DNA from 2 places in the Nocardioides sp. CPCC 206347 genome. Region 1 is predicted to be linked to the other one. Evidence: riboswitches for the same ligand, from Rfam matches in the RefSeq annotation. Region 1 holds a riboswitch; the other holds the start of a gene.
The links. Region 1 has a riboswitch for FMN ahead of ribD (bifunctional diaminohydroxyphosphoribosylaminopyrimidine deaminase/5-amino-6-(5-phosphoribosylamino)uracil reductase RibD). Riboswitches for the same ligand answer to the same signal wherever they lie in the genome.
Positions count from the first base shown of each region.

Region 2: linked by a shared signal. The riboswitch ahead of ACOACQ_RS04145 (6,7-dimethyl-8-ribityllumazine synthase) and the one ahead of ribD (bifunctional diaminohydroxyphosphoribosylaminopyrimidine deaminase/5-amino-6-(5-phosphoribosylamino)uracil reductase RibD) in region 1 are both predicted to bind FMN.

Region 1 is NZ_JBMCYZ010000001.1:15,604-30,920, reverse strand. It holds gene ACOACQ_RS00195 (FAS1-like dehydratase domain-containing protein) at 1-239, shown strand, start outside; gene ACOACQ_RS00190 (Zn-ribbon domain-containing OB-fold protein) at 241-669, shown strand; gene ACOACQ_RS00185 (MaoC family dehydratase) at 666-1,055, shown strand; gene ACOACQ_RS00180 (lipid-transfer protein) at 1,052-2,221, shown strand; gene ACOACQ_RS00175 (putative quinol monooxygenase) at 2,307-2,615, opposite strand; gene ACOACQ_RS00170 (hypothetical protein) at 2,672-2,908, shown strand; gene ACOACQ_RS00165 (DUF817 domain-containing protein) at 2,909-3,700, opposite strand; gene ACOACQ_RS00160 (cupin domain-containing protein) at 3,704-4,195, opposite strand; gene ACOACQ_RS00155 (hypothetical protein) at 4,217-4,357, opposite strand; FMN riboswitch at 4,438-4,592, shown strand; gene ribD (bifunctional diaminohydroxyphosphoribosylaminopyrimidine deaminase/5-amino-6-(5-phosphoribosylamino)uracil reductase RibD) at 4,720-5,739, shown strand; gene ACOACQ_RS00145 (riboflavin synthase) at 5,744-6,358, shown strand; gene ACOACQ_RS00140 (bifunctional 3,4-dihydroxy-2-butanone-4-phosphate synthase/GTP cyclohydrolase II) at 6,360-7,613, shown strand; gene ribH (6,7-dimethyl-8-ribityllumazine synthase) at 7,615-8,100, shown strand; gene ACOACQ_RS00130 (phosphoribosyl-ATP diphosphatase) at 8,146-8,409, shown strand; gene hisG (ATP phosphoribosyltransferase) at 8,420-9,262, shown strand; gene ACOACQ_RS00120 (PH domain-containing protein) at 9,322-9,714, shown strand; gene ACOACQ_RS00115 (aldose 1-epimerase family protein) at 9,711-10,598, opposite strand; gene ACOACQ_RS00110 (uridine kinase family protein) at 10,621-11,157, opposite strand; gene ACOACQ_RS00105 (amino acid deaminase/aldolase) at 11,141-12,376, opposite strand; gene ACOACQ_RS00100 (SseB family protein) at 12,411-12,971, shown strand; gene infC (translation initiation factor IF-3) at 13,225-13,944, shown strand; gene rpmI (50S ribosomal protein L35) at 14,008-14,202, shown strand; gene rplT (50S ribosomal protein L20) at 14,241-14,627, shown strand; gene ACOACQ_RS00080 (TrmH family RNA methyltransferase) at 14,644-15,317, shown strand, end outside.
Region 2 is NZ_JBMCYZ010000001.1:865,208-880,524, forward strand. It holds gene mtrB (MtrAB system histidine kinase MtrB) at 1-1,037, opposite strand, end outside; gene mtrA (MtrAB system response regulator MtrA) at 1,048-1,758, opposite strand; gene ahcY (adenosylhomocysteinase) at 1,829-3,280, opposite strand; FMN riboswitch at 3,451-3,619, shown strand; gene ACOACQ_RS04145 (6,7-dimethyl-8-ribityllumazine synthase) at 3,672-4,109, shown strand; gene ACOACQ_RS04150 (HNH endonuclease signature motif containing protein) at 4,283-5,626, shown strand; gene ACOACQ_RS04155 (hypothetical protein) at 5,620-6,033, opposite strand; gene ACOACQ_RS04160 (DUF808 domain-containing protein) at 6,057-7,058, opposite strand; gene ACOACQ_RS04165 (acyltransferase family protein) at 7,109-8,188, opposite strand; gene ACOACQ_RS04170 (SIS domain-containing protein) at 8,286-9,311, opposite strand; gene ACOACQ_RS04175 (Trm112 family protein) at 9,328-9,504, opposite strand; gene ACOACQ_RS04180 (phosphomannomutase/phosphoglucomutase) at 9,516-10,892, opposite strand; gene ACOACQ_RS04185 (DUF3499 domain-containing protein) at 10,917-11,294, opposite strand; gene ACOACQ_RS04190 (metallopeptidase family protein) at 11,346-11,819, shown strand; gene ACOACQ_RS04195 (DUF5719 family protein) at 11,843-13,303, opposite strand; gene ACOACQ_RS04200 (glycosyltransferase family 2 protein) at 13,296-15,317, opposite strand, start outside.

The DNA.
Region 1 (15,317 bases):
CCGCCGTGCTCGGCACGAACTGCGAGCAGACCTACGAGCGCTACCTCCGCGACGGCGAGCAGCTGCGGGTCACCACGTCGCTCGAATCCGTGGTCGGTCCGAAGAACACCGGCATGGGCCTGGGCTACTTCGTGACCTCGCGCAACCGCTGGTACGTCGACCACCCGGACGGGCACGGTGAGCTGGTAGCGACCATGCTCTTCCGGGTCCTCAAGTTCATCCCCAAGGCCGGTGGTTGAGGTGCCAGCGGAGCGAGCCCCGACACCCGTGATCCGGCCGATGGTCAACCGCGACTCGGCGTACTTCTGGGAAGGAACCCGGAAGGGAGAGCTGCGGATCCAGAGCTGCAACGCGTGCGGCGCCCTGCGCCACCCACCCGGTCCCGCCTGTCCCGAGTGCGGTGCGCTCGACCGCGGCCATGTCGTCGCATCCGGCCGCGGCACGGTCTTCTCCTACATCGTGCACCGCCACCCGCCGGTTCCCGGAAAGGAACTGCCCATCGTGATCGCCCTGATCGACCTCGAGGAGGGCGTCCGCATGGTCGGCGAGGTGACCGACGTGGCCGACGACGAGATCGAGATCGGCATGCCCCTGCAGGTCGACTTCAACGAGGTCGACGACGACCTGACCCTGCCGATCTGGACCCGTGTTCCCGAGGAGGGCAAGTGAGGACTCTCGAGGCCGGCCAGGCGATTCCCGAGTGGAGCCTGCCGATGACCCCGACCACGATCGTGAGCACCGCGATCGCGACCCGTGACTGGCAGGACGTCCACCACGACCGCGACGTCGCGCAGGCGGCCGGTTCCAAGGACATCTTCATGAACATCCTGACCACCAACGGACTCGTCGAGAAGTTCGTCGCCGACTGGGTCGGTCACGACAGCCAGCTGAAGGGGATCGCGATCCGGCTCGGTGCTCCGGCGCATCCGTACGACACGCTGACGTTCTCCGGCACCGTCACCGAGGTGGCCGACGGGGTGGCGACGATCGCTGTCGTCGGTCGGGTGTCGCTGGGCGACCACGTCACCGGCACCGTCAAGGTGAGCGTCGCGTGACGCGCTCGCTCAGCGGCAAGGCCGCGATCGCCGGTATCGGTGCGACCGAGTTCTCCAAGGAGTCCGGTCGCTCCGAGCTCCAGCTCTCCGTCGAGGCCGTGCGGACCGCGCTGGCCGACTGCGGGCTGACGCCGGCCGACGTCGACGGCCTGACCACCTTCACGATGGACACGTCGTCGGAGATCGCGGTCGCCCGCGAGCTCGGGATCCCCGAGCTCCGCTTCTTCAGCCGGGTCAATTACGGCGGCGGCGCGGGCTGCGCCACGATCCAGCAGGCCGCGATGGCCGTCGCGACGGGTGTGGCCGACGTCGTCGTCGCCTACCGCGGCTTCAACGAACGTTCGGGGGCCCGCTTCGGCCAGGTCTCGGTCGCGGCCGCGACCCAGGTCAACACCAACGGGCTCGACAACGCGTGGACCTACCCGATGGGGCTCGGCACTCCCGCCGCCACGGTCGCGATGCAGGCCCGCCGCTACATGCATGAGTACGGCGCCACGTCCGAGGACTTCGGCCGCGTCGCCGTTGCCGATCGCAGGCACGCGGCCAACAACCCGGCGGCGTTCTTCTACGGCAAGCCGATCACGCTCGAGGAGCACCAGGCCTCACGGATGATCGCGGACCCCCTGCACCTGCTCGACTGCTGCCAGGAGTCCGACGGTGCGGTTGCGATCGTCGTCGTGTCGGCGGAGCGGGCGCGCGACCTGGCCCGCAAGCCGGCGTACATCACAGCCGCAGCCCAGGGTTCGGGTCGCGACCAGTTCGTGATGACGTCGTACTACCGCGATGACATCGGCATCCCCGAGATGGGCGTCGTCGGCCGCGAGCTCTGGCGCCAGTCCGGCCTCGCCCCGGCGGACCTGCCGATGGCGATCCTCTACGACCACTTCACGCCCTATGTCCTCATGCAGCTCGAGGAGCTCGGCTTCTGCGGTCGCGGCGAGGCCAGTGACTTCATCAGGGACGGAGCGATCGAGATCGGGGGCCGCCTCCCCATCAACACCCACGGCGGCCAGCTCGGCGAGGCGTACATCCACGGCATGAACGGCATCGCCGAAGGCGTTCGTCAGATCCGGGGTACCTCGGTCAACCCGGTCGACGACGTGCAGAACGTGCTCGTCACCGCCGGCACCGGCGTGCCGACGAGCGGGTTGATCCTCAGCGCCTGACCGCCCGTTGGTCGAGGAGGTTGCGCAGCAACCGTCCTGCCCGTTGGTCGAGGAGGTTGCGCAGCAACCGTCTCGAGACCCTGCGCTACCCCTGCTTGACCCACTGAGGAGTCAACGAGGTGACCTGCGGCGGTCCGGACAGCAGCGGCTCGACCTCGCGCAGGTAGGCGGCGTAGGCGTCGGTCTCCAGGAACCGTTGCGACGACTCGGCGCTGTCGTAGACCTGGAAGGCGCTGATCGCGTCCGGATCTGCGTTGTCGAAGCAGTAGAAGTACGCGACGTGGCCGGGGTTGCCATCGACGGCGGGCGCCATGTGCGCCTCCCAGACCTTCTGTACGTCGTCCCGCCGTCCCGGCTGTGTCTGGTGGCGGATGATCAGTGCGAGCTGGGCCATGGCGCGATGCTGTCACCGGCCACCGACATGCGGCGCCCGAGAACTACGCTGACCCGGTGACTTCCGAGAAGAAGCGTCAACCGAGCGCCATCGACCGCTGGGTGATGAACCACTCCACCGCGGCCCTGCTGGTCGGTCTCGCGCTCGTGGTGGTCGGGGTCGTGCTCGGCGCAATGGCTCGGTCCGGCAGTGACATCGCCGGAGTGCTGCAGTGGGTGGCGTTCGCGCCGGCCGCCCTGCTCATCGGCATGGCCGCCCAGGCGAGGAGCATGGCCAGGCGCTCTGGCCGCTGATCACGGCGTGACGTCCGGCTCGCTCGGCACGTGATAGAGCCGTCCCTCCTGCGCCTTGACGGTCGCCACGAGCACGAAGCTCATCGTGACCAACAGCGCCCAGGCGCCGAGCTTTGACGTGTGCACCGCCTCCCAGACATCGGCCTGGCCGGGGTAGCGCCAGGCGTCGAGGAAGGTCGCCATGTTCTCGGCGAGCCACAGGAAGAACCCGATCAGCACGAACGACAGCGAGAGCGGCATCCGGTAGCGGGCGTCGCCGACAGTGAAGTGCACCTGGCAGCGGCGCAGGACCCACAAGCCGACCACGGCCAGCCACACGCGCACGTCCGCGATCCAGTGGTGGGTGAAGAAGTTGGCGTAGATGCCGACAGCCACCACGGTCGTCAGGGCAGCCGGGTAGTGCGACACCCGGAGGTCGAACCGCCGCCACGCCTGGCAGATGTACGAGCCGACCGCGGCGTACATGAAGCCGGAGAACAGCGGCACGTCGCCGACCTCGGCCCAGGCTTCGCCCGGGTACGCCCACGAGCCCTCGGCGACCTTGAAGACCTCCAGGCCGAGGCCGAGGGCATGGAACGCGAAGATCACCAGCACCTCGCGCCAGGTCTCCAGGCCGATCGCCCAGAACCCGAACGTCAGGGCGAGGCACCACAGCAGAAGGGCGTCGTACCGGGCGATCGGCAACGGGACGAGATAGGCCAGGGCGAGTCCGACGAAGACTCCGACGGCGAAGGCGCAGGACTGCGCCTCGAGCCAGCCGAACCGGACCAGCTGCGTGAGGAAGCGGCGCAAGGACTACTCGTCGACCCAGAAGTTGTCGTGCTCGGCCATGAAGGCGTCGTACTGCTCGGGTGTCCACTGCTCGCCGGCCGCAAGGCGACCGAGTCCCTCGAAGTAGGGCTCCCGTGGAGCGCCGGGGGAGAAGTGCAGCAGCATCGACGCGGTGGCGCCCGATGTGTTGCGGAAGCCGTGCAGCCCGCCGGGCGGCACGTGGATGAAGTCGCCGGACCTCGTCGTGGTCCAGTCCTCACCGTTGTGGATCTGGATCTCGCCCTCGAGGATGTAGAACGACTCGGCGATGGTCTTGTGGAAGTGCGGTCCGGGGCCGCTCACGGCCTCGGAGAACTCCCAGCGGTACAGGCCGAAGAGGCCGCCGGTGCTCTCGCCGCGGGCGAGGTAGTGGACGCGGTTCCCGTTCGGGTAGGTCACTTCGGGAGCGGCATCGCCGGGGCGGATGCGGGCCGAGACCTCGCCATCGCCGTCGTACAGGGGTGGGGGATACGACATGGCGCCACGCTACCTGCGCTGTCACTCCCTTTTCTGGCCACCGAGACCGATGCCGAGCGCCACTCCGAGGAGCAGGCCCAGGATCAGCAGGATGACTCGATCGGTGGCGAACCAGAGCAGCACACCGCCCAGACAGCAGAGACCGAGTGCGAGGCGGTTCACCCGCTCGACGGTAGCCGGTTCCGCGTGACGGGACCCACAACCTGTACAGATCGTTGCTGTGCGACGATAGATCCAAGAGCTCGCGTGCTCTGGGGTCGGTGAAAATCCGAGCCGGCGGTGAATGGGTGAATGGCTTGTTTCGCCCACAGTCCGCGACCCGATCGCAGCCAGTGATCGGTTGACCAGGTGTGATTCCTGGACCGACGGTCAAAGTCCGGATGGGAAGTGCACGCACGAGTGTCCGACAGCGGAGCAGGTTTGCCGCCGTCGTTCGCCCTGCCAGACCCCGGAGTCCGTGAAGCAACACAACGGATGACGAAGAGGCAGCAGTGGCAGAGACCTTCACCCGCGAGTACGACGCGATGCGTCGCGCCCTCGCGCTGGCCGCGTCCCCCGGCGTGCCGCTCCACCCGAACCCCCGCGTCGGCTGCGTGCTGCTCGCCCCCGACGGCACCATCGTCGGCGAGGGCTTCCACCGCGGCGCGGGAAACCCGCACGCCGAGATCGAAGCCCTGACGGCTGCCGGCGACCTCGCCGCGGGTGCCACCGCCGTCGTCACCCTCGAGCCCTGCAACCACACCGGCCGCACCGGCCCGTGCTCCGAGGCCCTCATCGCTGCCGGAGTACGACGAGTGGTGGTCGCCCAGCGCGACCCGAACCCGGTTGCCGGCGGCGGCCTGGAGGTACTCACCGCTGCTGGCGTCGAGACCGACTCCGGGACGCTCGAGGAGGCCGCGATCGAGCTGAACCCGGCGTGGACGTTCGCCCACGTCCACGGCCGCCCGTTCGTCACCTGGAAGTTCGCAACGACCCTCGACGGTCGATCGGCGGCCAGTGACGGAACCTCCCGTTGGGTCTCCTCTCTGCCGGCGCGCCACGACACCCATCTGCTGCGTGCGCTCTGCGACACGATGCTGGTCGGCACCAACACCGTCGAGGTCGACGACCCGCAGCTGACCGTGCGCGACGAGGACGACCAGCCGGTCGCCGTACAACCGCTCCGCGTGGTTCTCGGCCGACGTGACCTCGACGCCGACCGGCGGATCTTCGACGACGTCGCGGAGACCGTGCACCTGCGGACCCGCGATCCGCTCGAGGCGCTGCAGACCCTCTACACCGAGCACGACCGCCACCACGTCTTCCTCGAGGGCGGCCCCACGGTGGCGGCAGCCTTCATCAAGGCGGGCCTGGTCGACGAGATCGTCACCTACGTCGCGCCCCTCCTGCTGGGTGCGGGCAAGGCGGCCGTGGGCCGGCTGGGAATCGGCACCATCACCAAGGCGTTGCGGTTCGAGTTGGTCGACACCGCCGTCATCGGCGAGGGGATCGAGGCGAACGTCCGCCTCACCCTGCGACCCGCTGCCACCACCGAGAGGAACTGACCAGATGTTCACCGGCATCGTCGAGGAGCTCGGCACCGTCGCCGCCATCGAGGACCAGGGCGACGCGATCCGGCTCACCATCACGTCCGACATCACGCTGTCCGACGCCGGCCTCGGAGACTCGATCGCGGTCAACGGCTGTTGCCTGACCGTCGCCGAGCGCACCGACAGCACGTGGACGGCCGACGTGATGGCCGAGACGCTCGACAAGACCAGCATCGGCGGCCTCGTCGTGGGCGAGCAGGTCAACCTGGAGCGCGCCGTCACCGCGGAGAAGCGCCTCGGGGGCCACATCGTCCAGGGCCACGTCGACGCGGTCGGTGAGGTCGTCGCCCGGACCCCCAGTGAGCACTGGGAGATCGTGGAGATCGCGATGCCCGCCGAGCTCGGCCGCTACCTCGTCGACAAGGGTTCCATCACCGTCGACGGCACCTCCCTCACCGTCGTGGAGGCGGGGGAGACCACCTTCACCGTGAGCCTCATTCCCGAGACGCTCGCGCGCACCACCCTCGGCTTCCGGACACCCGGCAGCCGCGTCAACCTCGAGGTCGACGTCATCGCCAAGCACGTCGAGAAGCTCGTTCGCGCCTACACAGCCCCCGCGGCAAAGGAGAACTGACATGTCCGTCAGGCTGGATTCCATCGAGCGAGCCATCGCCGACATCGCCGCAGGCAAGGCGGTCATCGTGGTTGACGACGAGGACCGCGAGAACGAGGGCGACATCATCTTCGCCGCGAGCAAGGCCACGCCTGAGCTGATGGCGTGGACGATCCGCCACTCCAGTGGCGTGATCTGCGTGCCGATGCCGGGCGACATGCTCGACCGGCTAGAGATCCCCCTCATGACGCCGCACAACAAGGACGCCTACCGGACGGCGTACACGCTGTCGGTGGACGCCCGCGACGGTGTCTCGACCGGCATCTCCGCGGCCGACCGCGCCCACACGGCGCGGGTCCTGGCCGACTCGGCCACCGAGTCGTGGGAGCTGACGCGTCCCGGACACGTCTTCCCCCTGCGCTACCGCGAGGGTGGCGTGCTGGTCCGCCGTGGCCACACCGAGTCCGCCGTCGACCTGTGCCGCCTCGCCGGACTGACCCCGGCCGGAGTGCTCGTCGAGGTCGTCAACGACGACGGCACCATGAAGCGTGCCCCCGAGCTGCGCGAGTTCGCCGACGAGCACGGCGTCGCGATGATCTCGATCGAGGACCTCGTCCGCTACCGCCGCCGCGTCGAGCGCCACGTGGTGCGCGAGGCCGAGACCCGGCTGCCCACGAGCCACGGCGAGTTCACGGCGATCGGCTACACGATCACCGTCGACGACAGCGAGCACGTCGCCCTCGTGTACGGCGACCTGGACACCCTCAACGACGAAGGCCCCGTGCTGACGCGGGTCCACTCGGAGTGCCTCACCGGAGACGTGTTCGGCAGCAGCCGCTGCGACTGCGGTCCCCAGCTGAACGAGGCGCTCGACCGGATCGTCGAGGAGGGCCGCGGCGTGCTGGTCTACCTCCGTGGCCACGAGGGCCGGGGGATCGGCCTGGTCGCGAAGCTGCAGGCCTACCAGCTGCAGGACGGCGGCCGCGACACGGTCGACGCCAACCTCGACCTGGGCCTGCCCGCCGACGCGCGCCACTACGGCGCCGCCACCCAGATCCTCAAGGACCTGGGCGTCACCGAGGTGCGCCTGCTGACGAACAACCCCGAGAAGGTCAGCGACCTCGAGGACTACGGCATCAAGGTCGCCGAGCGTGTGCAGCTCACTCCGCACCCCAACGACCACAACCTGGCCTACCTGCTCACCAAGCGGGACCGGATGGGCCACGACCTGCCCCATCTCGCACTCGCCGAGACCGAACGCGAAGGAATCATCTGACATGGCTGGACACGGCGCCCCCGAGATCGCGCCCATCGACTGCCACGACCTGCGGGTCGCGGTGGTGGCGGCGAGCTGGCACACCGAGGTGATGGACGGCCTGATCGCCGGCGCGCAGCGGGCCTTCGCGGACCACAAGCTCGAAGCGCCCGTCGTGGTGCGCGTGCCCGGCACGTTCGAGCTGCCGGTGGCGGCGGCAGCCCTCGCGCCGTCGTACGACGCCGTGATCGCCCTCGGCGTGGTCATCCGCGGTGGTACGCCCCACTTCGACTTCGTCTGCAACGCCGCGACCGATGGCCTGACCCGCGTCTCGCTCGACCACTCGACGCCGATCGGCTTCGGTGTCCTCACCTGTGACGACGACGCGCAGGCCCTCGATCGGGCTGGCCTGCCGGGCTCCTCGGAGGACAAGGGCTACGAGGCGGCCTCGGCGGCGTTGCAGACCGCGGCGACGCTCAAGCGCATCCGTCGCGGCTACACCGGGTGAGACCGGCGCAGGACCACTGGTCCTGACGCCGTAGGCTCAACCCCTGTGAAGACGTTCGACGAGCTGTTCGCTGAGCTCAGCGAGAAGGCCCAGACCCGGCCCCAGGGCTCGGGCACCGTGGCGGCCCTCGATGCCGGCGTCCATGCGATCGGCAAGAAGCTGATCGAGGAAGCCGCCGAGTCCTGGATGGCTGCAGAGCATGAGGGCCGCGAGGCCACCGCGCTGGAGATCAGCCAGCTGCTGTACCACGCCCAGGTCCTCATGATCGCGAGCGGACTCTCGCTCGAGGACGTCTACACCCACCTCTGAGGAACACTTCATGCTCAAGATCGCCGTCCCCAACAAGGGGGCCCTGTCCGAGGCCGCCTCGACGATGTTGCGCGAAGCGGGCTACGCCCAGCGCTCGGACTCCAAGCAGCTCACCAAGCTCGACCCTGACAACGGCGTCGAGTTCTTCTACCTGCGACCGCGTGACATCGCGTTGTACGTCGGCGAGGGCACCCTCGACGCCGGCATCACCGGCCGCGACCTGCTCCTCGACTCGCACGCCCACGCCACCGAGGCGCTGCAGCTCGGCTTCGGTCGCTCGAAGTTCCGCTTCGCGGCCAAGCCCGGCACAGCCACGGACGTGCACGACCTCGGCGGTCTCCGGGTCGCGACGTCGTACGACGGCGTGCTGAAGCGGTACCTCGCCGATCTCGGTGTCGACGCCAGTGTCGTGCGCCTCGACGGCGCGGTCGAGACCAGCATCCAGCTCGGTGTGGCCGACGTGATCGCCGATGTGGTCGAGACCGGCAGCACCCTGCGTGCGGCCGGCCTGGAGGTGTTCGGCGACGTGATCCTCGAGTCCGAGGCCGTGATGATCACCCGCGTGGACGCCGACGCCGGCGCGTTGGAGACCCTCACCCGGCGCCTGCAGGGCGTCCTGGTGGCCCGCGCCTACGTGATGATGGACTACGACATCCCGGTCCAGCAGGTCGAGCAGGCCATCGCGCTGACCCCCGGCATCGAGAGCCCGACCGTCAGCCCGCTTCATCGCGAAGGCTGGGTCGCGGTTCGCTCGATGGTGCAGCGTTCGGCTGCCCAGCGCGTGATGGACGACCTGTGGGCGCTCGGTGCCCGAGCCATCCTCACGACCGACATCCACGCCTGCCGGCTCTGATGGCCGACGCCCAAGCGGCCCCTGCGTTGCCCCGGACCTGGCGCCCGTTCGGTCCGCGGATGGCCGCAGCCGTCTTCGGGGTCGTCCTGGTCGGCGCCTTCGCGTGGCTCTGGGTCGGCTTCGACCAGGACACGAAGGACTCGGTCGGGTTCCTGCAGAAGGCCACCGTCATCGGCTTCATCCTGCTCGGCCTGGTCCTGATGAACGGCCTGGCCCGGTCCCGGGTCATTGCGCGCGACACCGGCTTGACTGTCATCAACGGCTACCGCAAGCACGAGCTGGCATGGTCCGAGGTGGGCACGGTGAGGTTCCCGCAGGGAGCGCCGTGGCCGCACCTGCTGCAGTCCGGGGACGAGAAGCTGTCCCTGATGGGCATCCACTCGTCCGACGGCCAGCGGGCAGCGATCGCGATCCGCGAGCTGCGGGCCGTCGTGGCCGACCATCGCGCCTAGACTGCGCGGATTCCCCACGTGGCCGCGAAGGTCGTGCCGGGCTCCAGCACGACGAGGTCGTCGCCGGAGTTGAACGCGTCCGGGGGAGCGGTCATCGGCTCGATGGCCACCGAAGAGCGCGGTGTCCTCGTGTCCTCGCCCGTGTAGACCTGCAGCCACCGGTGGTGCTCGTCGACCCAGAGCTCCACACCGGTGTCGTCCGCGGACAGTCGGATCGTGGCGACGCCCTCGTCGTCCCGATCCACGTCTGTGACGCCGTGATTGAGCACGGTCTCGCCCAGCGGATCAGTGACGAGGCCCGAGAAGGAATCCCTTCCCGTCGGCAGCAGCCGCTCGGTGTCCACCGTCAGGTAGGTCGCTGCCGGAAGCTCCATCCTCCAACCGTCGCAGGGACCGTCGCCCGCCACCAGGTACGGATGTGCGCCCGACGCGTACGGCGCAGCCGTGGATGCCAGGTTCGTCGCGGCCTGGGTCACGTGGAGCCCGTCCGGTCCGACCGTGTACGTGACGCGGAGGTCCAGCGCCCACGGATAGCCCGTCTGCGCAGGCAGGAAGTAGCCGAGCTCCAACCGGTCAACCTCGTGCGAAACGACCGACCAGGCCACCCACCGGACCAGTCCGTGCGACGCGTTCTGTCGCGACGGCTCGGTGAGCGCGAGCTGCTGCTGCTTGCCCCCGAAGGTGTAGCGCCCGTCGCGGATCCGGTTCGGCCACGGCATCAGCAGCTGGCCGCGGCCGCCGTCGGCCATCGCGTCCTCGGCGAAGCCCTCGATCAGCGGCCGTCCCTCGAAGGTCAGCTCACGCAGCGCACCGCCGCTCTCGGTGACCACGGCGCGATGGCCCGCGGACTCGATGACGAACTGGTCCCCGCTCGGTGGCTTCACGACATCGGAGACTAGTGGGCGCTCAGGTGCGGATGACGATGTCGGCACGGGCCCGGGTGTTCTCCCGCTCGTGCAGGGCCGTCTCGTCGTCGAGCCAGGTCAGCCAGTGATCGAGCTGGTCGTCGCCGTCGCGCGCCAGGCCCCGCGCCAGCCGGGTCTCACGATCGGCCTCCACCCAGACGAGCAACGTCACCAGGTCGTCGTACGACGACGCAGCGGAGCCGACGCCCTCGAGGATGAGCAACGGGCCGGGCGTGACGTCGCGCGTCTCGGCCCAGCCGTCGGCAACCCAGTCCCACCGCCGCCACTGACCGGTCTCGCCGGACGCGAGCGGCCGCAGCAACGCGTCGATGCTCGCGCCCAGGCCGGGCAGTCCGCGCCAGCCCTCGAGCATCTCGTCGGTCCCGATGACGACGGCCTCGGGTGCGAGCTCTGCGACCGCTGCTGCCAGCGTGGTCTTGCCGGACCCGGCCAGGCCGTCGATGCAGATCAGCCGTCCGGCGCCCAGCGTTGCCGGACGGGCAAGGGCGGCAGCGAGGACCTCAGAAGGCGAGGCCATGTCCCCGGTAGGTCGGCACCTCGTCGACGAACCGCTCGCCGTCGGCGAGCAGCACGGTGGTGCCGTGCTCGAACGGTTCACCGGACTTCGCGTGCCGGAACCACACGAGGTCACCGATCGCGAGGGTCGGTGCGTTGGTGCCCACCAGCGGCGTCTGGACCTCACCCGCGCCCTCGAGGCCGGTCAGGCTCAGCCCGGCCGGCGCCCACGGTGTCGGCGCACGGTCGGCGCCCGCCGGACCGGAGGCGATCAGGCCGCCGCCGTGCACGGTCGCGATCTCGCTGGTCGGCTTGCGGGTGACCGGCAGCCCGAAGAACGCGGCCGGAGCGGGATGGAACGACTGGTAGTGGTCGAACAGCGTCGGCCCCAGGAGGCCGGAGCCCGCGGTGACCTCGGTGACGACCGGGTCGGCCGCCGAGGACTCCAGCGACCCCGAGCCACCGGCGTTCCAGAAGATCGGTCCGGTGTGGCCGCCGTGCCCTTCGAGCGCGTGCAGGCCCTCGGCGATCGCGGTCCTGCGGACCTCGAGCTGGGCGATCGACAGCTGCTTGAGCTTGCGCACGACGGCCGACTTCGCGCGCTGGTGCGGCACGGCGTCGGGGACGCCGGCCACCTGGCCCTCGTAGGTCATCACGCCGACGAACTGGAAGCCCGGGCGCTCGATGACGGTGCGGGCGAGCTCGGTGACCGACCCGACGTCGTACAAGGGGGAGCGCTTGGGTCCGACGAGCTGGCCGCCCCAGCGCAGGCCGGCGTCGATGTCGATCGCCACGCGGATCGGGACGGCGGTGGAGGCGCGGAGGGCGTCGACCGCGTCGAGGTGGGCGACGTCGTCGATCATGATCGTGATCCGCGATGCGGCACGGGGCGACGCGACCAGGGACGAGAGAGCGCGTCGGTCGACGCTGGGATAGGCCACCACGATGTCGTCGCTGATGTCCTGGTCGGCGAGCCACAGGGCCTCGGCCAACGTGTAGGCCAGCACCCCGGCGAAGCCGTCGATCGCCAGTGCGCGCGTGATCAGCGCCGGGACCCGCAGCGACTTCGAGGCGACGCGGATCGGCGTGCCGCCGGCCCGGCGGACGAGGTCCGCTGCGTTGGTGTCGAAGGCGTCGAGATCGACCACGAACGTGGGGGTGGACAGCGGGTCGGGCCAGGCCCGGACGGCCGTGGCGAGGCGCGCCGCCAGGCGGTTGCGCGCGACAGACGTGTGATGCACGTCGTCATGTTTCCATGAGTGCCATGATCCTCCGGTGACCGAACCGCCGAACGAGCGCCCCGATGCGCGCCGCCTCGAAGGATCGGCCTACGTCGATGACGACGGAAGTGCCGATGCAGCGCTGGCCATCGCCCTCAAGGAGTACGACGAAGGGTCGGCGCCGTACCCCGCCGTCATCGCTGCGATCGCCCCCGCTCGACTGATCGTCCCCGTGATCGCCCTCCTCGGCGAGACGGGCGAGGGTGCCGTGGGCGCTGACGGGACCGCGCTCGTCACGGACAAGTCGAGCAACATGGCCGCCGTGCTCCTGACCGGGGCCGACGGGCGGCTCGCCCTGCTCGCCTTCACCGATCTCGACGCGCTCGCCCGCTGGGACCCGCAGGCCCGTCCCGTGCCGGTCGCTGCCCATCTGGCGGCAGCGACGGCCGTCCAGGAGGGTGCCGCGGCGGTGGTCATCGACGTCGCCGGACCGCACGCGTTCGCGCTCGCCGACGACGACCTCCACCGGGTCGCGTCGGGATGGACGACGGTCCAGCTCGAGGACGGTGGCTGGGGCTGGCTCGGCACCGCTCCGGACGACCACGTTGCGGATTAGCCCCGGGCGGAACATCTCCGATACCATCGGGCGTTGACCGATCAGTCCGCTCTCGCGAGCGGGCCGATCCACAAGCGGGGACCAGCACCATCGTCTCCCACCCGCACGGCCGCCAGGTTGTCGGGTCCGGTCCATGGAGAGCCCCATTCTCCGTTGTCTCACGACAGCGGAGTCGCACGACGGGGCTCGCTACTGGCTTCCGCTTGTTTTAGCGGGAGCCTTTTCCTTTTCCCAGTTCCACTTGGGAAAAGTGGTGGCGGACTCCCGACCGAACGAGTTTGGAGGACACATCAGCACCGAGCTGCGCATCAACGAGCGGATCCGGGTTCCCGAGGTCCGGCTTGTTGGACCCAACGGCGAGACCGTGGGCATCGTTTCCACCGACCAGGCACTCAAGCTTGCGCAAGAGGCCGATCTGGACCTGGTGGAGATCGCCCCCATGGGCAAGCCTCCCGTCTGCAAGCTCATGGACTACGGGAAGTTCAAGTACGAGAACGCCCAGAAGGCCCGTGAAGCACGACGGAACCAGACCAACGTCATCATCAAGGAGATGAAGCTCCGGCCGAAGATCGACGCGCACGACTACGAGACCAAGAAGGGTCACGTGGTGCGCTTCCTCAAGGCTGGCGACAAGGTCAAGATCACGATCATGTTCCGCGGTCGCGAGCAGCACCGCCCCGAGCTGGGGTACCGGCTGCTGCAGCGACTGGCCGAAGACGTGGGGGAGCTCGGCTTCATCGAGTCCAACCCCAAGCAGGACGGCCGCAACATGGTGATGGTCCTGGGTCCGCACAAGAAGAAGGCCGAGGCCAAGGCCGAGGTCAAGGCGGCCAAGGAAGAGCTTCGCGCCGAGCGCGAGGCCGAGATCGCCGAGGAGCGCGCTGCCCAGGCAGAGCGCACGGCCATCAAGCCTGCTGCTCAGAAGAAGGAACGGGGTCGCTCGGAGAACCTCGATCCCGAGATCGAAGCCTGAGCCACACGACTTGGGCCCGGCATGCCGGGTCCCACAGAACTTCGCAACAAGGAGACGAGAGATATGCCGAAGAACAAGACGCACTCCGGTGCCAAGAAGCGGTTCAAGGTGACGGGCAGCGGCAAGATCCTTCGTCAGAAGGCCGGCATGCGCCACAACCTGGAGAAGAAGGCCTCCAAGGTCACCCGCCGCCTCAGCGGAACGACCGAGGTCGCCAAGAACGACGTCCCGCGCGCGAAGAAGATGCTCGGTCTCTGACCGCCCTTCGCACTGATCACTGAAACAAGGAGCACAAGATGGCACGCGTCAAGCGCGCAGTGAACGCGGCGAAGAAGCGTCGTACCACCCTCGAGCGGGCCAGCGGTTACCGCGGCCAGCGCTCGCGGCTGTACCGCAAGGCCAAGGAGCAGGTCACCCACTCCCTGGTCTACAGCTACAACGACCGCAAGAAGAACAAGGGCAACTTCCGCCGCCTGTGGATCCAGCGCATCAACGCCGCTGCCCGCGCGGAGGGCCTGACCTACAACCGCTTCATCCAGGGCCTGAACCTGGCGGGCATCGAGGTCGACCGCAAGATCCTTGCCGACCTCGCCGTCAACGAGCCGTCGACCTTCAACGCCCTGGTTGCCCAGGCGAAGGCCGCGCTGCCCGAGGACGTCAACGCGCCCAAGGTCTCTGCTTGATCTTCGGAGCCTGACGATGGTTCCCCTGACCGCTGGCAACACCAGGGTCAAGGACGCACGGAAATTGCACCGCCGTTCGGAGAGATCCGAGCGGCGGTGTTTCCTTGCCGACGGCCCGAAGGCCGTCGAGGGGGCGCTGGGCGTCCCCGATTGCGTGATCGAGGTCTTCGCGACTCCGGCTGCCGCCGAGGAGTACGCCGACCTGCTCGGCGCCGCACCCGTCACGCTCGTCGATGACCGGGCGATGGGTGGGCTGAGCGACAGCGTCAGCCCCGCCGGCCTCGTCGCGGTCTGTCACTTCCTCGACGTCCCGCTCGCGTCGGTGGTCTCGCGGGTCGAGGAGTTCGCGCTGCGACCGTCTCGAGACCCGCTCCCGATGCTCGCCATGTGCGCGGACGTCCGCGACCCCGGCAACGCGGGCACCGTCATCCGGTGCGCGGACGCGGCCGGTGCCACCGGCGTCGTGCTCGCCGGCGACGCGGTCGACCTGCACAACCCGAAGACCATCCGGGCGTCGGTGGGCAGCGCGTTCCACCTCCCGGTCGCCCTGGAGCGGGATCCCGCTGCTGCCGTCGCCGCTGCCCGTGCGGCCGGCTACCAGGTGCTGGCAGCCGTCGGCGGGGGAGAGCTCGATCTCTTCGCTGCCGACGAGGTGCTGGCCAAGCCGACTGCGTGGCTCTTCGGCAACGA
Region 2 (15,317 bases), 850 kb from region 1:
TCGGCCTGGAGCAGCTCGGCCGAGCGCGCCGTCGTCGGGTCGAACCCGTCGCGGGCGTCGTGGAGGACGTCGGACGCCATCCGCACCGTGGTCAGCGGCGTGCGCAGCTCGTGCGACACGTCGGACACGAAGCGGCGCTGGACCCAGCTCAGTTCCTCCAGCTGGCGGATCTGGCGCTGGAGGTTCGTGGCCATCTGGTTGAAGGAATACGCCAGCCGCGCGATGTCGTCCTCGCCCCGGACCTGCAGTCGTTCCTGGAGGCGCCCGGACGCGAGTCGCTCCGCGACCCGTCGGGCCATCCGGATCGGCGTCACGACCTGGCGCGTCACCAGCCAGGTCAGTCCCGCCACCAGGACCAGCAACAGGCCCGCGGCGGTGAGCAGCGCACGGGTGACCAGGCCCAGGGTCTCCTCCTCCTCGGTGAGCGGGAAGAGGAAGTACAGCGTGTAGGTCTTGCCGTCCGACGGCAACGGCACCTGCGCCCCGACGACGATGCCGGCCCGCGACGTCGTGCCGTCGGGGCCGGTCTGCACGATGTTGGTGTAGGTCCAGGCGGTGGATCGGCCCAGTCCATCGAAGTGCGCCTCGAGGCTCTCCGGGACGCTGACCAGGTCCAGGCCGCTGGTGTACTCGCCGCCACCTTCGCGCAGGGGCAGGTCCTCCCCCTCCGGTCCGGCCAGGACGACGCTGTACCCGCGACTCACGCCGCGGTCGATGATCGGGTCGACCAGGTCGCGCTGCTGGCGGCTCGCGTTGACCTCGGTGCCCGACGCGGCAGCGAGCCGGCCGTTCGCATCACTCACCTCCGCGTCGACCTCACCGAGGACGACCTCGACGCGGTGCTCGAGCAGGCCCTGCTTCGTCTGCTGCAGCAGGATCCAGCCGACCGCACTGACGGTGAGCGCCGACAGGACGACCGTGCTGACGACGACCCGTGCCTGGATCGACCGACGCCAGAAGGTGAGCGCACGTCGTACCTCCGGCGCGACCCGGGCCCAGAGGCTGCGCAGCCACCGGGACAGGTCGGATCCGTCCATGTCCGTCGGCCTAGACAGCGCCGGCCTTGTAGCCGACGCCCCGCACGGTCAGGACGATCTCGGGGTGCTCGGGGTCGTGCTCCACCTTCGAACGCAGGCGCTGCACGTGGACGTTGACCAGGCGCGTGTCGGCGGCGTGGTGGTAGCCCCAGACCTCTTCGAGGAGCAGTTGCCGCGTGAAGACCTGGCCGGGCTTGCGGGCCAGGCACAGCAACAGGTCGAACTCCAGCGGCGTCAGGAAGATCTCGACGCCGTCGCGGGTCACCGAGTGCCCGGCGACGTCGATCTCGAGGTTCTTGACGGTGAGCGTCTCCTGGGGGACGTTGTCGGTACGACGCACGCGGGCCCGGATCCGTGCCACGAGCTCCTTGGGCTTGAACGGCTTGACGACGTAGTCGTCGGCACCGGACTCCAGCCCGACCACGACGTCGACGGTGTCGCCCTTTGCCGTGAGCATCACGATAGGGACGCCGGACTCGGCCCGGATCTCCTTGCACACGTCGATGCCGTCCTTGCCGGGCAGCATCAGGTCGAGCAGGACCAGGTCGGGGCGGTAGTCGCGGAAGTCGGCGAGGGCGAGGTCGCCGCGCGGGCACACCCGGCTCTCGAAGCCCTCCTGGGAGAGGACGATGCCCAGCATCTCGGCCAGCGGTGCGTCGTCATCGACGACAAGCACCCGTCCCCGGGTGGGGTACGACGGCGCGCCGGCGGGAGGTGTCATGGGTCGATCCTAGGTGGGAGGAAGGCAGAAGCCCCGCACCGAGTGGGTGCGGGGCTCCTGACCGTGGAACTCAGTAGCGGTATGCGTCAGCCTTGAACGGGCCCTCGACCGGAACGCCGAGGTAGTCGGCCTGCTCCTGGGTCAGGATCGTCAGCTCGACACCGAGGGCGTCGAGGTGCAGACGGGCGACCTCTTCGTCGAGGTGCTTCGGCAGCACGTAGACGCCGACGGGGTACTCCTCGACCTTGGTGAAGAGCTCGATCTGGGCGAGCACCTGGTTGGTGAAGGAGTTCGACATGACGAACGACGGGTGGCCGGTCGCGTTGCCGAGGTTCAGCAGACGGCCCTCGGACAGCACGATGACCTTCTTGCCGTCGGGGAAGATCCACTGGTGGACCTGCGGCTTGATCTCGTCCTTGACGATGCCCTCGATCTTGGCGAGACCAGCCATGTTGATCTCGTTGTCGAAGTGGCCGATGTTGCCGACGATCGCCTGGTGCTTCATCTTCTCGAAGTGCTCGACCCGGATGATGTCGAAGTTGCCCGTCGTGGTGATGAAGATGTCGGCGTACTCGACGACCGACTCGAGGCGCTTGACCTCGTAGCCGTCCATCGCTGCCTGCAACGCGCAGATCGGGTCGATCTCGGTGATGATCACGCGAGCGCCCTGGCCGCGGAGCGACTCGGCGGAACCCTTGCCGACGTCGCCGTAGCCACACACGACGGCAACCTTGCCGCCGATCATGACGTCGGTGCCGCGGTTGATGCCGTCGATCAGCGAGTGGCGGCAGCCGTACTTGTTGTCGAACTTCGACTTGGTGACCGAGTCGTTGACGTTGATCGCCGGGAAGAGGAGCGAGCCCTCCTTGAAGCGGTCGTACAGGCGCAGCACACCGGTGGTGGTCTCCTCGGAGACACCCTTGATGTTGTTGGCGATGTTCGTCCAGCGGGTGGGATTGTTCTCGAGCGAACGAGCGAGGACCCGGAGGACCTCCTTGTACTCCTCGTTGTCAGTCGTGTCCTGGCCCGGAACCACGCCGGCCTTCTCGAACTCGACACCCTTGTGGACGAGGAGGGTGATGTCGCCGCCGTCGTCGAGGAGCATGTTCGGGCCGATCACGTTGCCGGCCTCGTCCTTGAAGTCGAAGACCTTCTCGGCTTCGTCCCAGTACTCCGCCAGCGACTCGCCCTTCCAGGCGAAGACGGGGGTGCCCTTGGGGTCCTCGGCGGTGCCGCCCGTCTCGGGGCGGCCGACGACGACCGCAGCAGCGGCGTGGTCCTGCGTCGAGAAGATGTTGCAGGTGGCCCAGCGGACCTCGGCGCCGAGGGCGACGAGCGTCTCGATCAGCACACCGGTCTGGATGGTCATGTGGAGCGACCCGGCAATCCGGGCGCCCTTGAGGGGCTGGGCATCGCCGTACGTCGTGCGCAGCGAGACAAGGCCGGGCATCTCGTGCTCGGCGAGGGTGAGCTCCTTGCGGCCGAACTCGGCCAGGCTCAGGTCAGCAACCTTGTAGTCCATGAAAAGGGGTCCTCGAGGATCGAGTGTTTCGTGTCCATGCGGCGCATCTGCGCTCTGCCGGGGTCTCCCGCGCATGACACAGGACACCCTACAAGCGGGATTCGGCGCGCGGGGAATCATCAGGGAAGCGACTCACGCCGGACTCGGCGCCGGAGCGGTACGGTTGATCCGTACGTTCTCAGGGCGGGGTGGAAATCCCCACCGGCGGTAGGAGCGTCCCGGCAGATCCGGGGCGGTCGAGCCCGCGAGCGCCACACGGATCCCCCGGATCGGTGTGGGTCAGCAGATCCGGTCGAACTCCGGAGCCGACGGTCACAGTCCGGACGAGAGAGAACGCGACGGGCCTCGTGCGCGTCGTCACGCCCTGGGTGACACGCAAACAGGAGGAACCATGTCACCCACCGCTCCCCGCATTGCCATCATCGCCGCCCGCTGGCACGCCGACATCGTCGATGTCGCCGTGACAACGGCCACGGAAGAACTTCGCAGCCGCGGCTACGAGGTCGACGTGGTGCACGTCCCCGGCGCCTTCGAGATCCCGCTGCAGGTCCGGCGGCTCGCACAGTCTGGCCGGTACGCAGGAGTCGCGGCAGCCGCGCTCGTCGTCGATGGCGGCATCTACCGCCACGACTTCGTCGCTCCCGCGGTCGTCGATGGGCTGATGCGCGTTCAGCTCGAGACCGACGTCCCGGTGTTCTCGGCCGTGCTCACGCCGCACCACTTCCACGAGCACGACGACCACGCCAACTATTTCCGCGCCCACTTCGAGACCAAGGGACGCGAACTGGCGAGCGCGGTCGACGCCACCGTGCGGCTGCCCGTCGGTTGAGCCAAGCGGTTCCGCCCAGCCAGAGATCTGGGCGGGCGGGACCGCCGGCCCAGTCGTTGAGGTGCGAGCGGAACCGTCCACCAACTCTCCACATGCCCGGTCCGGGCCGTTCCCCTTCCACAGGCAGCTTTGCGTCGCTTCGTTGTGTCGGACCTCGATGATCCAATACATGTATGGATCTCGGAACCCAGCCCCAGCTGAAGGGCAGCCATGACACCCGGTCGACGGCCGAGATCCTCACCGACGTCCGGACCAAGGTCCGTGACCGGCGAGGGCTGGTGGTCGGTGAATGGATCGACGCCGTTGCGTGGGCGAACCGCAACATCGTCACCACCCCCGAGCAGGCCGCGACCATCGTGGACGGCGTCATCGACACCGGGGTTCCGATCGCCGGCCACGGCGCACCGCTCGTCAGTGAGTTCAACCTGATGGAGTTCATCGCCGTCTTGGGTCGCTCGCCTGATGGTGGGCGTGCGTACGTGGGGCGGATCATCGAGTGCGCCTGGCGCCTGCCCGGCGTCTACGCCGCTGTGGTCGAGGGCAGGTTGGAGCCGTGGCGTGCCGAGCGGATCGCGGACCTCACCCGTCCGCTGAACGCCGAGGCCGCTGGGTTCGTGGACCGCCAGCTCGCCGCGGTCGGTGGTGTGGGTTGGGCCCAGCTCGAACGCCTCGTCACCGAAGCGGTGATGCGGTTCGACCCCGAACGCGCCGAGGCCGAGCGCCAGGGCGCGAACGAGGAGCTGTTCGTCGACGTCCACCTCGACGAGATCGACCAGCACGGCCGGGTCCGCATCGACGCCCTGATCGATGCCGCCGACAGCCACGACGTCGACCAGGCCATCAACCGGCGCGCGATCCAGCGCGGGAAGCTCGGCGACACCTCACCCCTCGGCGTGCGCCGAGCCAAGTCCGTCGGCGACATCGCCCGCCAAGACCTTTCCCTTGACCTGCTCTTCGCCGACCCCGACACCGGTGAGGTGATCGCCACCGTCCCCGGTCGCAAGGTCGAGATGAGCGTCCACATCACCGACACCACCCTGAACAAGGTCAACCCGTTCGCGAACCCTGTCGGGCGTTGGGACCAGGGCCGCACCCCGGTCTCCACGGCGCAGATCAAGGAATGGCTCCAAGCCCCCAACACGTCGGTGACAGTGCGCCCGGTGATCGACCTCGCCGACTGCGTGCCGGTCGATTCCTACGAGATCCCCGACCGGATCCGACGCATCGTCGAACAAAGGGATCACACCTGTCGGTTCCCCTGGTGTGGCAGGCCGGCCGCGAAGTGCGATCTGGACCACGTGGTCCCGTACAACAAGGGCGGCCCGACCTGCCCCTGCAACCTCGCCCCGGGTTGCAGGCGACATCACCGCGCCAAGACGTTCTCGAACTGGTCCTATCTCGTCGTGCTATCCGGTCACTACCTGTGGATCAGCCCGCACGGCCACCACTTCCTCGTCGGACCCAACGGCACCCGCGCCCTCGACCCACCCCGGTCACCCGATCCCGACGGTCACTGACCCCCACGCCCCGAACCCCGCCCACCAGCGGGGTCCGAGGCATGCCCGCGTGCGGGTGCCGCAGTGCGTGACGCCCGAAGGGCGAGGACGACCCCAACGGTCGTCAGGAGCAGCGCCAGTGCAGCCAGGCCGACGGCTCCACGGAATCTGGCCATGTTGGCTGAGTAGCACTCAGCCCCTACCTCAGCGAAGTAGTCGTGCGGGTGCTCGCCGCCCGGCCCCTCGCTGTTCTCGTTGAGCCCCGCGTCCCACGGCGCGATGCTGCAACCCACCTCGCCGGCAGGCTCACCGGTGAAGTCCGATGCACTGACGTTCACCGTCGGGTTGTCGAACCACACTGTCAGTCCCAGGACGAGCAGCAACAACGCCCCGACGAGACACGTCGCGGCAGTGCGACGCGATCCCACGCCCCCACCCTGAGCCGACACGGTCAGTGGGCGGGCCCCGCCGGGGCGTCCGACGACCCGTCCGTGTCGTACTGCTCGATCGGGTCCTTGTCCCCGGGGAACGGCAGCACCCGGACGACGGCGACGACGATCGAGCCGACGACCAGGCCGATGACCGCGGAGATGCCGGTGTTGGCGAGCCAGGCGAGGACACCGCCGACGAAGCCGTGCACCGCGTGCTTGATGTCGTGCTCGATGCCGTGGACCCACTCGTACGGCGCATCCCACCAGCCGACCTCGTGGATGTTGACGAGCAGGATGTGGCCACCGACCCAGAGCATGGCGACGGTGCCGACGATGGAGATGAACGACAGCAGCTTCGGCATGGCGGCCACCAGGCCGCGGCCGAGCGCCTGCACGAAGGACGCCTTGCGCTGGGCGAGGTTGAGGCCGACGTCGTCCATCTTCACGATCAGCGCGACGACGCCGTAGACGGCGATCGTGATGACGAAGGCGACCACCACGAGGATCGCGAGGCGTGCCCAGAAGCTCGCGTCGTCGTCGATGTCGGCGAGCGCGATCACCATGATCTCGGCCGAGAGGATCAGGTCGGTGCGGACGGCACCGGCGATCATCGCCTTCTCGGCCTCCGGGCTGACCTCGCTGACCGGAGTGTCGTGGTCGTCGTGGCCCGACAGCATGTGCCAGACCTTGTGGGCGCCTTCGTAGGCCAGGAACGTGCCACCCGCCATCAGGATGATCGGGAGCAGGTCCGGGAGGAACTCGCTGAGCAGCAGCGCCGCCGGCAGGATGATCAGCAGCTTGTTGCGGATCGAACCGATCGCGATCTGCTTGACGATCGGGAGCTCGCGGTCGGCGGCAAGGCCGTGGACGTACTGCGGCGTCACCGCCGTGTCGTCGATGACCACACCCGCAGCCTTCGTCGTGGCGCGGCCGGCCGCGGCACCGACGTCATCGATGGACGCGGCCGCGAGCTTGGCGATGGCAGCAACGTCGTCGAGCAGGCCGAAGAGTCCGGCGCTCACGCGGCCTGTCCATCCACGGAGGTGGTCAAGGTGATGGGCATGGCGGAAGGCTACCGGCCCACGGTGACCGGCTCCCCCACCACTTCGAGCTCCCGCTCCTGCTCCTGTACGACGACCGCGAGCGCCACGGCGTCATCGACCCTGCGGTCGGCGGACGCGAACGGATCCACGACGTGCTGGAGGAACCGTCGTACCGGCGGGGCCGCCAGCCCGAGCGCGATGCCGAGCCCGGCGAGCGTGGCTGCGGCCAGGCCCAGCCAGGGCCGTCCTTCGGCCCATTCGGGGAAGCCGGCGTACTCAAGGCCCTTCACGGCGAAGCCGTGGAACAGGTAGATGACCATCGTCGCCGCGCCCATCCGGGCGAACCAGCCGCCGACGCGCGGGACGACCGCCAGCCAGGCCACCGCACCGGCCATCCCGACACCGAGCACCAGCAACCGGGTCAGCACGGCGGTCTGGCCCGAGGCGTCGATGAACGAGTACGGCTTGAAGTAGAGGTAGTCGCCGCTGGCCCAGCGGTCGAGCGTCAGCGCGAGCAGGCCGATGACCGCGAAGGCCGCCGCACCGAGGACGGTGGCCGAGCGCGAGCGCAGTCCCTCGAGCCGCTCCGGGGTCGCCTTCAGGCCGAGCACGAAGAACGGCAGCAGGCCGAGGATCCGTGCGAGGTCGAACAGCTGGGAGAGCTCGCCGTCGATGAAGCCGCTCGCGAGGCTGACCGCCACCGCGACCACGACGCCACCCCACAGCGGCCGGAACGCCGGCGCGAGGAGCCGCCACACGATCAGGGCCGGGAGGTACCAGAGCGGGAAGTGCGGGTCGGTGAACAGGTCGACGAGGTTCTCCCCGCCCACCTGGATCCGGAAGAGCGCGAGCGCGGCCTCGAACACGAGGTACGGAACAGCGAGCGTCGTGACCAGCTGCCACATCCGGCCCGGAGCCCACGTGAAGGCACGCGACAGGTAGCCGGAGACGAAGACGAACGCGGGCATGTGCCACAGGTAGAGGAAGTCGTACAGGCCTCCTCCGAGGCCGCCCGGCGGCAGCAGTGCCCAGGTGTGGCCGAGCACCACGAGCGCGACCAGCGCCATCTTCGCGTTGTCGAGCCAGGGGTCCCGAGAGGTGGAGGCCATCACTCCTTGGTACCCGAAGTCGCCGAACCAAGTCCAAGTGTCCGACAACCCGACAAACGGGCTCCGTGGCCCGCCAGCGAGCCCGCCAGCGAGCCCGTCAGTCCGGGACGAGACCCAGCCGGAGGTACTCCGCGGCGTAGGTGCCGCTGAGCAGCAGCGAGGCGTAACGACCGACCTCGCCGGCCGCCTCGGAGGCCACATGCTCGATGCGTACGTCGTGGGCCAGGCACGCCTCCTCGAGCCGGATCCGCTGGTCGCGGACGACCGGGTCATCGACCCCGTCGTCGAGGATCACCAGCACCGGACGGCGCTCGCCCGCGTCGTCCGCGAACGGGTCGGCGAAGACGTTGCGGGGTCGCGCCGCCTCGATCACGGGCAGCAGGTGTTCGGCGTCGCCGGCCAGGGCCGTGCGTCCCGACGTACGACGAATCGACTCCGCGACGCGGCGCGCGGCCCGGGCGGCCAGGACCGATCCGCCCCAGACCAGCGGGCTGGCGTCGGCCAGCGAGATGGCCAGCATCTTGGCGGGGTTGATCGAGATGTCGCGGTTCGGCGAACAAGCGATCGCCACCACGTCGAGCGCGTCCGCCACGGCGTCAGGGTCGGCGTTCGGGCCGATCTGGATCTGGTCGAGGAACGACAGCATCGCAACGGCGGTGGCCAGCTGGTCGCCGGTGTCGGTCGGAAGGATGGTGGTCCAGCGGCCGGTGGCGTGCTGGGCGACCAGCGACTCCGACGGGGTGGCGACCACGAGCTGGCAGCCGCGTCGCGCCGCTTCAGCCACCGCGGACGCGGTGCCGGGGTCGGAGCCCTCCGGGGCGAGCACGACGACCAGGTCGAGGCTGCCGGTCCAGCCGGGCAGGGCGGGGGCGGGCCAGGCGACGAACGGCACCGGGCAGAACGGCTCGAGGACCGCCCGCAGCAGGCGGGAGTCCGGCCCGGCGGCGATCACCGCACGGGGACGGGTCTCGCTGGACCGGGAGACGGCTTCGGCAATCGCCTCTGCGGCGGCGCCCACCTCACGTCGTACGCGCGCGCCGGACTCGGCCAGGGTGCGCAGCCGCAGGTCGGCGCTGCCCAGGGCGCTCTGGTCATCCAGGCGGGACTCGTCGAACCAGACCATGGCGAGGACCGGGCGCTCAGGCCGGGGAACGGGCCTCGTCGACGAGCAGCACCGGGATGCCGTCGCGCACGGGGTAGGCCAGGCCGCAGCCGCCGCACACCAGCTCGTCGGCGCCGTCGGTCCCGGAAGGGGTCAGGGTGAGATCGCCCTTGCAGGCAGGGCAGACGATGATCGCCAGCAGTTCGGGCGAGATCTCGGGGGTGCTCACTTGTCACCCCGGATGATCGCCAGGGCTTCGTCTCGGACTCGGGCCATGGTGGGCTCGTCCTTTCCTTCGGCGTTGAGCCGCAGCAGCGGCTCGGTGTTGGAGGCGCGCACGTTGAACGCCCAGTCGGCATGGCTGATGCTCAGCCCGTCGAGCTTGTCGATCGTGACGCCGTCCTGGGCGCCGTACTCCTTCTCGAGGGCGACCAGGACAGCGCCCTGGTCCTCGACGGTGCTGTTGATCTCGCCGCTGAGCGGGTAGCGCTCGTAGTCGTCGAGCAACTGCGACAGCGGGACATCGGCCTCGGCCAGCGCAGCCATCGCGTGCAGGGCCGCGAGCATGCCGGAGTCGGCGCGCCAGAAGTCACGGAAGTAGAAGTGGCCGCTGTGCTCGCCGCCGAAGATCGCGTCGGTCTCGGCCATCGTGGCCTTGATGTACGAGTGGCCGACCCGGGTGCGCACCGGGGTGCCGCCGAGCTCGGTCACGATCTCCGGCACGGCACGCGAGGTGATCAGGTTGTAGATGATCGTCGAGCCAGGCTCCTTGGCGAGCTCGCGGGCCGCGATCAGCGCCGTCAGCGTGGACGGGGAGACCAGCTCACCACGCTCGTCGACGAGGAAGCAGCGGTCGGCATCGCCGTCGAAGGCCAGACCGATGTCGGCGCGCTCGGCGAGCACCCGCTTCTGCAGGTCGACGAGGTTCGCGGCCTCGATCGGGTTGGCTTCGTGGTTCGGGAAGGTGCCGTCGAGCTCGAAGTACATCGGCACCATGTCGACCTGGTCCGCGAGCCGCTCGAACACCGCCGGAGCGGTGTGACCGGCCATGCCGTTGCCGGCATCGACGACGACCTTCAGCTTGCGGCCCTGCACCGGGGCCAGCGACAACAGGTGCGCGGCGTAGGCCTGGAGGACGTCGAGGTTGTCGACCCCACCCGTGCGCGTGCCGACGACGGGTGCGCCGGCGGCGACGCGGTCGCGGATCTCGGCCAGGCCGCTCTCCACGCCGACGGGCTGCGCGTACGCACGGCAGAGCTTGATCCCGTTGTACTGCGCGGGATTGTGGCTCGCGGTGAACATCGCGCCCGGCAGTCCGAGGTGGCCCGAGGCGAAGTACAGCTGGTCCGTCGAGGCGAGGCCGATCATCGTGACGTCGGCACCCGCCGTCGTCGCACCGTCGGCGAAGGCACCGGCCAGGGACGGCGAGCTGGGTCGCATGTCGTAGCCGATGACGAGGGCGTCGATCCCGAGCACCTCGACGTAGGCCGAACCCGCAGCGCGGGCAAGCTCCTCGTCGAGCTGCTCACCGACGATGCCGCGTACGTCGTAGGCCTTGAAGACCTTGCTCAGGTTGTCCGGTGAGGTCGTGGCACTGGCCATGAACGGGACAGTAGTGCAAGGACCTCAGTCGTCGGAGGTGAGCATCCGCAAGTGGCCCTTGCGACCGGTCTCGCGACCCGTCTCGCGCACCGGCTCGACGACCTGCCGAACGGGGCGCGCGGCCTCGCGGACGGCGTCGGCGAGGGCCAGGAGGTCGTCGCCACTGGGACCGGCCTGCTGGGTGCCGAGCGCGAGGCGCAGGACCTCCCAGCCGCGGGGCGCGGAGAGGCGCTCGCTGTGCGTCTCGCACAGGTCGTAGGCGTGCGGCTCCGCGAACGTCGCCAGCGGACCGAGGACGGCCGTGGAATCGGCGTAGACGTAGGTCAGGGTCGCGACGGCGCGCCGGGCGCAGGCCGTGCGGGAGCAGGTTCGGAGTCCCTGCTGGGCCGGAATCGCGCTCACGGCGCAGACGCTACCGCCCCGGGGAGGCAGTGGTGGCTAGGCTCGCGGATCGTGGAGCCAGAACAGTCGGACGGCGGTGGCGGACGCCCGCGTCCCCGCAGGGATCGCCGCGGACGAGGCGTCCGGGGACCCGCCGTCCTCCCCCGCTCGGGACCCCTCGGCTCTCCCCGACCGCCGCGCCCCCGCAGCCGGCGCGAGGTCTTCGACCGGATCATGCTCGACATCGTCACCGAGATCGACGGCCGCTGGTCGGCACGCCTCGGCCTGGTCGAGTACGCCGTCGAGGACACCCCGCAGCTGCCCGACGACTGGGACTCCGGCCGGGTGCCGCTGTCCTCGCTCGTGCGCGGCAGTGGTGCCACACCGACCCGCCTGGTCGTCTTCCGGCGTCCACTCGAACACCGTGCGGCCGACCGCGCGGACCTCGAGGCCATCGTGCTGACCGTGGTCGTCGAGCAGGTGGCCGAGCTGCTCGGCATCGACCCGAGCGAGGTCGACCCGCGCTACCCGGCCGACCCCGACTGATCCCGGGCTGATCCCGGGCTGGCCTACTGCGGGACGACCACCGGGATGCGCGAGCGGAGCTCTGCCGCGCGGACCCGGATCGTGGCGAGCCCCGGTCCGCGTCCCGTCGCGGGGATCGAGACGATCGCGCCGATCGACGTGTTGCGTGCCTCGACGGTGATCGTGACGGCGTTCGGGGGCAGCGCCAGGCTGGCCGCCCGGTCCGGCCCGACCTCGACCGGCTTGTCGGCCAGCACCTTGCCGGCGGCGTCGTAGGACTTCACGTGGACCACGCCGGTCCGGTCCGCGCCGCCGAGCAGCAGGGTCTTCGCCCCCACCGGCAGTACGGCGGCCGCGGGGTCGCGCAACAGCGGCACCGGAGCGAGCAGGACCAGGTCCGTCCTCGACAGCAGCCGTACCGACGAGGTGAGGGGGCCGGTCGACTCCAGCTCGAGGCCGACGACACCCTTCGCGGTGTCGCCGGAGAGCAGGCTGGTCAGGTTGACCGCCTTGATCGAGTGCGGAGCGACCGAGATCTCCTCGGCCCCGGCAGGCGTGAACACCGCCTCGGCCGTCACGAGGCGGGTCGTCACCCGGATCTCGTCGTCACCCGGGTTGGCCAGGACCAGGGTCGACGCACCCTTCTTCTCCGGGATCCCCAGGATCAGGTTCGTGGTCGCGGGTTCGGCGTTGGTCGGCAGGAAGTCGGTGGTCACGCGACCACGACCGAGCGGGTCGAAGGTGTTGCGTGCGGTCGCCGTCACCCGACCCCGCGTGACGGTCAGGTGGGCGGCCGTCCACGCGTCCCTCGGCGCCGCCTTCGCCAGCTCGAGCCGCTTGACGCTGTGACCCGGCACCTGGATGCCGCGGAGGCCCGGCTCGTCGATCGGCCCGGTGGCACCGATGAGTGCGAGGTCGACGACCGCGTCGCCGTCGTCGGGGTTCACGAGCTCGAGGGTCGTCGCGTAGCGGGCCGAGGCATTGATCCCGACCAGCCATTCGTCGTACGACGGGGCACGGCACTCGGGCACGGCGAGCCGGTCACCACGGCCGGCCACCAGCCCGGGGGCGGCGTCACCTCGGCCGTCGAGCACCGTCGCTCCACCACTGGCGGGTACGACGACGCCACCGCCGGCACCGATGGCGAGCTCTGCGCCCTCCTTGGTCGCGCCCTGGGCGCTGCCGTTGCCCTCCGCGTCGACGGGCGCCCCACCCGTGCGGACGGCGACCTTGCCGCCGGGCACCCCCGGCGCCCGGACCGCGCGGACCGGGCCGCTGGCGGCGTCGAGGCCGGCCGGGCAGACCACGGTGGCGGCGGTCAGCGCAGAGGTCGTCGGCGGGCGGAGGCCGGCGACCGAGTCGCCCTCCCGGCCGATCAGGGTGACGCACAGCGCGACCACGGCCGGCAGCACGATGGCCAGCGCGACGATGATGTCGATCCGGCGCTGCGGAGTGATCACCGAGCGCCGTCCGGCACCCGGGGTCGGGGTCGGGGACTCAGTCATCACGGCTCCTTCGCAGCGGGGGCAGGGCGAGGATCACGAGCACCGGGATCGCACCGCCCTGGATGATCAGCAGCAGCCAGCGGAACCAGGCCGGGTGCCCGGGAAGAGGTTCGGGGCCGGGGGTGACCTGCCAGGCGCGGGTGCCACGCTCGGAGCTGGCCTGGTCCAGGCCGGAGGTCGCGTCGAGGCTCGCCGCCACGGCGCCGTCGGCCGGAGCGGCCTGGACGATGTAGAGGATCCCGTACCCGGCCAGCGCATCGAGGGCGTCGCCGTCCGGCGAGGTCACCAGCGACCGGATGATCGTGGTGATCTCGCTGTCCTCCGGGGTCAGGGCGGCCACCTCGTCCTCGCCGACGGTCGGCCCGTCGCCGCGATGGACCTCGTACCGGAGGCCGTCGTCGATGGAGCCGCGCAGCACCAGGACACCGTTCTCGGGTGCCTCCTCCGCGCGCTGGACCATGTAGACCGGCACATCGGACGGCGCGTCGTCGGTGAGCTCCTCGCCGCCCCAGCCGGCGAACCACACGAGCGCGACGAGCGGGGCGACGACAGCGGCGATGCCGCCGACGGCCAGGCCGGCCTGCACCGGACGGGGCTGGTCACCGAGGTGGTGCAGCGACAGTCCGCCGAGCACGGCGGCGGTGAGCCAGGCACCGTGCAGGAGGAGCAGCACCGCGCCCACGCCGGGCTGCTGCTGCGCGGTACCGGGAAGGTCGATGGACGGCACCGTCAGCGGAATCGCCACGAGCGCGGTCACGGCGGCGACCAGCCAGCAGATGACGACCGGGATCCGGGTCCTGGTCGGGAGCAGCGCGAAGAGTGCGAGCGCGGGCAGCACCAGTCCGGCCTCCGCGGGCGCGCCGAGACCGGCCAGCCGGCCGGCGAGCAGGTCCCAGCCGGACGTGGCCACCGTCGGCCAGCGGCCGATGTCGAGGACGGTGGCGGCGAAGGCACCCTCGAGGAGCGCCGGAAGCCACCACGGCAAGAGGACCAGCAACGGCACGGCAAGCGCCGCGACCGGCGGTCCCCAGACGGAACGTTCGCGCACCTCGTTGGGGATCAGTCGGACGGCGCTGGCGAGGAGCACTCCGATCAGCACGGCGACCACCAGCCAGGCGGACGGTGCGACGGCGGTCATCAGGGCCAGGGCCAGGCCGGTGCGCAGTCCGGCACGCCAGCGGTGGTCGGGCTCCGGTTCGGCGAAGCCGAGCGCAGCGTGGGCCAGCCAGGGCAGGATCGCCGCGGCCACGACGATGCCCCAGCGCCCGCCACCCCAGGCGCCGGCGGCCAGAGGGACCAGCGCCCAGGTCACCGATCCCCACAGCAGCAGCCAGCGCGGGGCGCCGTACGGCGTCGCCAACCGGCTCACGACCCGCAGGAACCGCCACGCGCCCCACAGTGCGATCGGCGCGGCCAGGGCCATGAGCAGGGAGATCAGCAGGGACGGGCCGAACAGGGTCCCGAGCACCGCCAGGGGCAGGACGTACGGCGGCGCCGGCACCTCGCTGCCGAACCCGATCGGGTGCCAGCCCTCGAGGTGGAGGCGCCACCAGGCGCCCACGGAGTCGGGGGTCGGTGACAGGGCACCGCCGCTCAGGCCGCCGACCACGTCGCGGACGCCGATCAGCAGCGCGATCACCGTGATCGCCGTACCGACGGCCGTCGGACTGGTGAAGAAACGGACGACCAGGCCGGTGTCGGCGAACTCGTCGTCCTCGTCACGGTGCCGCGCAGGCGGCGGGGCGTCCGACCGTTCGGCTGCCGCGATGCGCCGCCGCTCGGCGACGTCGGATGCCTGGTTGGTCGCCGCGGCGACCAGGTCACTGAAGAAGTCGAGGCCGTGGCGGTACGGCAGCCACCAGGGCGCCAGCAGCCGGCGCACGCGGTCCCGGTCCGTCCCGTCGGCACCGCGAACCTTCGCGACGACCGCCGCGCGGGAGCGTCGGGCTTCGAGCAGCTGGCCGGGGTGGCGGAGCACGGCCACGAGGGCGGCGATCTCGTCGAGGCCCTCGCC